2 regions of the Mycobacterium sp. PTI7 genome follow, and region 2 is predicted to be linked to the other one. Evidence: riboswitches for the same ligand, from Rfam matches in the RefSeq annotation. Region 2 holds a riboswitch; the other holds the start of a gene.

Region 1 (3,288 bases), 350 kb from region 2:
GGGTCGCGAGGATCGTCGCGTTGTCCACCCGACCGGTGGCCAAGTCGAGTTCTCGAATGGCCGTAGCGTTCAGGGACATTCCTTCCGCGCGCGCCAACCGCTCGAGCCGGTCCATGACCACGTCCGGAACGTTACGCAGGTAGAGGTTCCGCATGTCGTGAGCGTACTTCTTCGCTCGCACAGTGTTGGCAGATGCGACAGCCGACCAGTCACGACGCCTGGTCCGGGTAACTGCGCCGAGGCAGGGGGTCCACGTCGTGTTCGTCGTAGTAAACCATCGCGTCGTCCAGAAGCCGACGCCTGTAATCGCGGCTCATCTCGTCGATGGTCCTGATCGCAGCGTCGGTCAGGCCCTGGGGGACTCCACTGCGGTCGTGGGCGAACGGAACGAATGCGCGTAGGAGAGCCGGGGCGTCCACCGCGACCTCGAGCGGGACGTGTTCGCGGTGGAACGGGAGCCGCATGATGTCGATGATGCGAAACGTGCTCCATCGCAACGGGTCTCCACAGCCAGACTCGCACAACTCCGACAGCACGTCCCGGTAGTCTTCTCCTCCGAAGGGTGCGCCGGCCGGCGATGCGAAGAACTCATCGAGCACCTCTGCGATCGCGTCGTCATCCCAGTCGGGCTTCTGGTAGGTAGTGCCGCCGTCGGGAAGCTGCGAGACCATCCACTTCATCATGGGTGCGTCGTTGCGCCACTCCTTCGACCGCCATGCGAGCCTCTCGTGCCTCAGTCCATGCTCGAGCCACGCACGCGCGTCAGCAGGGTCCATATCCGTGAATGTTTCTGTGGAAGAGAGGCTCTCGCCGTCATCCGCGAGCGGCTCGAAATGGCCCGTGAACAGCTCGAGGTCGCGCACCGTCGACAGCCGATTGTGATCGATCACGGCCACCAGCGCCAGCTCAGTCCCGTCGGTGAGTCGGACTTCGACCATCAACTCGTCGGCGTCACCGAGGACGTCCGTCCTGCGCATCACCCGCCCGACTTCGACATCAGTCAGGCCAACGATCCACCTCGGGAGATGGTCACGTCGCGTCGACACTTCCCGACGGCAGCGCTCGGCCAGCACGTCGTCGTCGACGAGCAATTCGGCGAGGACGGCGAGCATCGCGGTCGTCTCGCGGTACTTCAAGTTGATGAGCGACGCGATGAAGGTGTCGAGTGACAGCGGCGTCTTCGGCTTCTCCTTCGGAGGCACCAACGAGTCAGGTGCCATCGAACCGATGACAAGACTGGCCAACGCGAGCAGCGCTGGCGGCGGTCCCGCCATGATTTGGCGGATGGTCGAGATGAGCAGTTCGTCATCGCTGACCGTTTGATGTTTCCGTGCGCGTTTCGCGTCGCGCCGATCCTGCTTGGCGCTGCGGCGCCTGCGTGCATCGTTCATGCCGCGGACGCTACTTACGGGCGGTGACATCTCCGATCGGTTTGCGGTGTCGCCACTCGAATCCGCTGGCTGACATATGGCCCCTCACGTCAGTTTGCCATCCGACTCTTGATGTTGCTCAGCATTTTTCGTGGCCTCGGCGTGCCAGCCGTCGACCTTCATGTAGACACCCTCGCGGTCCAACCACTGGCACCCGAGGCAACCCGCATGTGCGGTCCATTCCACGGACTCGAGGACGACCGCAGGGTGGCGCGTGGGCCAGTGATCGGGATCGTCGCCGTGGACGGATTCGTAGGCACGCCGGCGGGCCTCACGTTCGTCCCATAGGCGTTTCGCGATGTTGAGGCCGGTTGTCATGCGCTTGTAGCGGATCCAGGGAGTCGTCTTTCGCAGCGGGAACAGCACCGAGTGATACGGGCCCCATGTCGAGGCGTCACTGCGGCCGGGCGTCCAGGAGTCGACCAGTTCTCTGTCCTTCGGCGGCCCCGCGGGACCCCAGTAGAGCGGTCGTTGGTCGTCGTCGGTCATGGTCGGGTCCTTCTGCCGGCCTCCTCATGGGGAGGCGCTCTTGCCGCCGTCGGTCGACGTCGGCCGCTTCGTCATCCGAGCCACCCACGAGCGTGGGGTTGGCGCACCGTCAAGTCGGAGCTTGGCGACGGTGTCTCGTGAAGCTGATGTCAGGTTAGCGCTGCGGGCCGACAGAGCGGTGTGTCTCCGGGCGGCGTCATCAAACGTTGACGACTCCAGGTCCCCTACGGCCCGGTATCCCCAGCCGACGCGCCAGGTCCGGCCCACCGACCTCGCGGATGAAGTCAGGATCACCGCACACGACGAGTTGGTCACGCGCCCTCGACAATCCGACGTAGAGACGCTCGCGGGAGCGTTCGAACTTGCTCTCCTCGTTGACGACGACCACCACCGCGCGCCGCTCGAGGCCCTTGAAGCCGAGGACGTGCCCGTAGAACACCTGCTGGTCATCCCAGAACGTGTCCCAGTAGGCCTTGTGCCCGTCCTTCTGGCGCTCGGTCTGCTCCGGATGGCGGCTGCCGGTGGTGAGGAGTGCGACGTCCTCGGGGCGCCAGCCCTGTTCGAGCAGCGCGTCGATCTGGTCGTCGCCCTTGCCCATCGCCTCATCGCGATGGCACGGGATGAACGTGACCGCCGGCCCTTCACCGCCCAGGAAGCGCATCGGGTGATCGACGAGAGGTTGGAAGGCGTTGGCGATCTGGCGGGTATTTCTCAGGTTGTGGTCGAGGATCAACGGCACCAACGGAACTGGCGGCGAGCCATGGCGATTGAAGACACGTTGCCCCTCGTCGGAGAAGACGTAGATGCCGCCCTCGACGGGGTCCTTGAGCGCGGCGAGCAGCGGGTCCCACCAGGCGTCGGCGAAGTCCTGCGCCTCGTCGACGACGATCGAGTCGAACCGCTGGCCGATCGGCAACTGCTCGGCGAGGTCGGCCATCTGCAGCGGGAGGTCGTGCTCCCAGAACCTGACGGTCTCGTCGTTCCGGAGCGCCTCGTCGGGCCCCTCGGGTGCACCCCACTTCTTGCCGAGGTCGTGGAACTCGCCGACGTAGCCGGGCTGCTGGTTGCGCGGCCAGGTGGCGGCGATGCGCTCGAGGTAGGACGCGAGGCCGTGGGAGTAGCAGACCAGCGCGACGCGTTGACCGCGCTGCGCGAGCCGGCGGGCCTGCTCCATGGCGAGGAACGTCTTGCCGCTGCCCGCGCCGCCGCGGACCTCGACGCGGTTGATCAGCCGGATGGCGTCGAGGATGACGGCCTGGTGCTCGGTGAGCGCGTCGGCGGCGTCGTTGTTGGCCAGCGCACGGGCGACGACGTCGCGTTGCGGTAATCCCCTGCCGCTCAATGCCGTCCCGAGCTGATCGATGCCCTC
Region 2 (3,288 bases):
ACGACGCCGATCTCGCCCTCGGCGGGGAGTTCGGCGGTGGCCGCCACGATGTCGGCCAGCGTCACACCGACGCCACCGTGTGCGAGGAGCCGGCGAACGCGCGTGCGGCGGCGAAGCCCTGCTCCAGATCGGCGAGGATGTCGTCGATGCCCTCGATGCCGACCGCGAGGCGCACCAGGCCCGGCGTGACACCGGTCGCGAGCTGCTCCTCGGGGGTCAGCTGGGCATGGGTCGTCGACGCGGGGTGGATCACCAGCGAGCGCACGTCACCGATGTTGGCCACGTGGCTGTGCAGGCTCAGCGCGTTGACGAACGCCTTGCCCGCCTCGATGCCGCCGGTGAGTTCGAACGCCAAAACGGCGCCGGTTCCCTTCGGCGCCAGCGACTTCCCGAGATCGTGCCAGGGCGAGCTGGGTAGGCCGGCGTAGTTGACCGACACCACCTCGTCGCGGCCCTCGAGGAACTCGGCCACCCGCTGGGCGTTCGCGACGTGCCGCTCCATGCGCAGGCTCAGCGTCTCGAGGCCCTGGGCGATCAGGAACGCGTTGAACGGCGCCGCCGCCGAGCCGAGGTCGCGCAGCAGCTGCACGCGGGCCTTGAGCGCATAGGCGGGCGGGCCCAGTTCGGCGAACACGACACCGTGATAGCTCGGATCGGGGGTGGTGAAACCTGGGTGGCGGCCCTGGGTCCAGTCGAAGTTGCCGCTGTCGACGATCGCGCCCGCGATCGCGGACCCGTGGCCGCCGAGGTACTTGGTGGCCGAGTGCACCACGATGTCGGCGCCGTGTTCGATCGGCCGGATCAGGTACGGCGTCGGGATCGTGTTGTCCACGATCAGCGGCACGCCGTTCTCGTGGGCGACGCCGGAGACGCCGGGGATGTCCAGCACGTCGATCTGCGGGTTGGAGATGGTCTCGGCGAAGAACGCCTTCGTGTTCGGCTGGACGGCGGCGCGCCACGAGTCGAGGTCGTCGGGGTTCTCCACGAAGCTCACCTCGATGCCCAGCCGCGGCAGCGTGTAGTGGAAGAGGTTGTACGTGCCGCCGTAGAGGCGCGGGCTCGACACGATGTGGTCGCCGTTGGCGGCCAGGTTGAGGATCGCGAAGGTCTCGGCGGCCTGTCCCGACGACAGCAGCAGGGCCGCGACGCCGCCCTCGAGCGCGGCGATGCGCTGCTCGACGACGTCCTGGGTCGGGTTGCCGATGCGGGTGTAGATGTTGCCCGGCTCCTGCAGCCCGAACAGCGCCGCGGCGTGCGCGACGTTGTCGAACGTGTACGACGTGGTCTGGTAGATCGGCAGCGCGCGGGCGTGGGTCGCGCTGTCGGGGGTCTGGCCGGCGTGGACCTGCTTGGTCTCGAACGCCCAGTTTGCGGTCGGGTCTTCTTCGGGTGTGGTCACGGTGGTGCTCCTACGGGGTGGGGAAGTCGGATGCCGGAGGCACGGCAAGTACCGCGCCCGTGGGATTCACGAACGACGACACATGATGAGCCTCCGGGTGTCCCTGTCTCTCGGGGCCCGTGGTGCGGACCCGCGCTTGCCTCGCGGCCAGCCGAAACGTCTCGGTTGGCTACTCAACCTGGTCAATCACCCGGGGCACCCCACCGCGGTTGGAGGGTTGCCGGCCAGCGAGCCGGGGCTTGACGCTGGCACTCATGACCGAAACAAAGCCTAACTCACCACCACGTATGGGTGCCAGCGGGTTGCTGGCCCGAATGCCCGCCACCGATCGCGGGGGAGCCGTCGCCCCGGACGCGCTCAACGCGTAGGTTCGTAACCGACGCGATACAGGTGGCCGCGGGTCGAAGCCGATGCGGGGCTGCGCAGAAACATCCGACCACGACGCCGGGAGAATGCCTCACATGAGTGCCGAGCAGCCAACGATCATCTACACGCTGACCGACGAGGCGCCGCTACTCGCGACGTATGCGTTCCTACCGGTCATCCGTGCGTTCGCCGACGCGGCGGGCATCGAGGTCAAGAGTTCCGACATCTCCGTGGCCGCGCGCATCCTCGCCGAGTTCAGCGACTACCTGCCCGAGGACCAGCGGGTGCCGAACAACCTGGCCGAGCTGGGCAAGCTGACGCAGGATCCCGACACCAACATCATCAAGCTGCCGAACATCAGCGCCTCGGTGCCGCAGCTGCTGGCCGCGATCAAGGAACTCAAGGCCAAGGGCTACGCACTGCCCGACTACCCGGGCGAGCCGAAGACCGACGAGGAGCGCGAGATCAAGGCGCGGTACGCGACCTGTCTCGGCAGCGCGGTCAACCCGGTTCTGCGCGAGGGCAACTCGGACCGCCGCGCCCCCAAGGCGGTCAAGGAGTACGCGCGCAGGCACCCGCACAGCATGGGCCAGTGGTCGATGGCGTCGCGCACCCACGTGGCGACCATGCGGCACGGCGACTTCTACCACGGCGAGAAGTCGATGACGCTGGACAAGGCGCACTCGGTGCGGATGGAGCTGGTGACCACCGGCGGCGAGACGATCGTGCTCAAGCCCGAGGTCAAGCTCGACGAGGGCGACGTCATCGACAGCATGTTCATGAGCAAGAAGGCCCTCTGCGACTTCTACGAAGAGCAGATGCAGGACGCCTACGAGACGGGCGTGATGTTCTCGCTGCACGTCAAGGCGACGATGATGAAGGTCAGCCACCCCATCGTCTTCGGCCATGCGGTGAAGGTCTTCTACAAGGACGCGTTCGCCAAGCACCAGAAGCTGTTCGACGAGCTGGGCGTCAACGTCAACAACGGGCTGTCCGATCTGTACGACAAGATCGAGTCGCTGCCCGCGTCGCAACACGAGGAGATCGTCCGCGATCTGCACGCGTGCCACGAGCACCGTCCCGAGCTGGCGATGGTCGACTCGGCCAAGGGCATCTCGAACTTCCACTCGCCCAGCGACGTGATCGTCGACGCCTCGATGCCCGCGATGATCCGTCTCGGCGGCAAGATGTACGGCGCCGACGGCCGCACCAAGGACACCAAGGCCGTCAACCCCGAGTCGACGTTCTCGCGGATCTACCAGGAGATCATCAACTTCTGCAAGACCAACGGGCAGTTCGACCCGACGACCATGGGCACCGTCCCGAACGTCGGCCTGATGGCGCAGAAGGCCGAGGAGTACGGCAGCCACGACAAGACGTTCGAGATTCCTCAGGACGGCGTCGCGAACATCGTCGACAACGACACCGGCGAGGTGCTGCTCACGCAGAACGTCGAGACCGGCGACATCTGGCGCATGCCGATCGTCAAGGACGCGCCGATCCGCGACTGGGTCAAGCTCGCC

The links. A riboswitch is a leader RNA that binds a small molecule or an ion and turns the genes downstream of it on or off. The one in region 2 is predicted to bind S-adenosylmethionine.
Region 1: linked by a shared signal. The riboswitch ahead of AC1MEY_RS28460 (hypothetical protein) and the one ahead of AC1MEY_RS01315 (bifunctional o-acetylhomoserine/o-acetylserine sulfhydrylase) in region 2 are both predicted to bind S-adenosylmethionine.

What each region holds. Positions count from the first base shown of each region.
Region 1 is NZ_CM155252.1:5,919,289-5,922,576, reverse strand. It holds gene AC1MEY_RS28470 (antitoxin) at 1-154, opposite strand, end outside; gene AC1MEY_RS28465 (hypothetical protein) at 210-1,391, opposite strand; gene AC1MEY_RS28460 (hypothetical protein) at 1,476-1,919, opposite strand; SAM riboswitch class IV at 1,951-2,062, opposite strand; gene AC1MEY_RS28455 (ATP-binding domain-containing protein) at 2,119-3,288, opposite strand, start outside.
Region 2 is NZ_CM155252.1:269,948-273,235, forward strand. It holds gene metX (homoserine O-acetyltransferase MetX) at 1-59, opposite strand, end outside; gene AC1MEY_RS01315 (bifunctional o-acetylhomoserine/o-acetylserine sulfhydrylase) at 62-1,399, opposite strand; SAM riboswitch class IV at 1,527-1,659, opposite strand; gene AC1MEY_RS01320 (NADP-dependent isocitrate dehydrogenase) at 1,861-3,288, shown strand, end outside.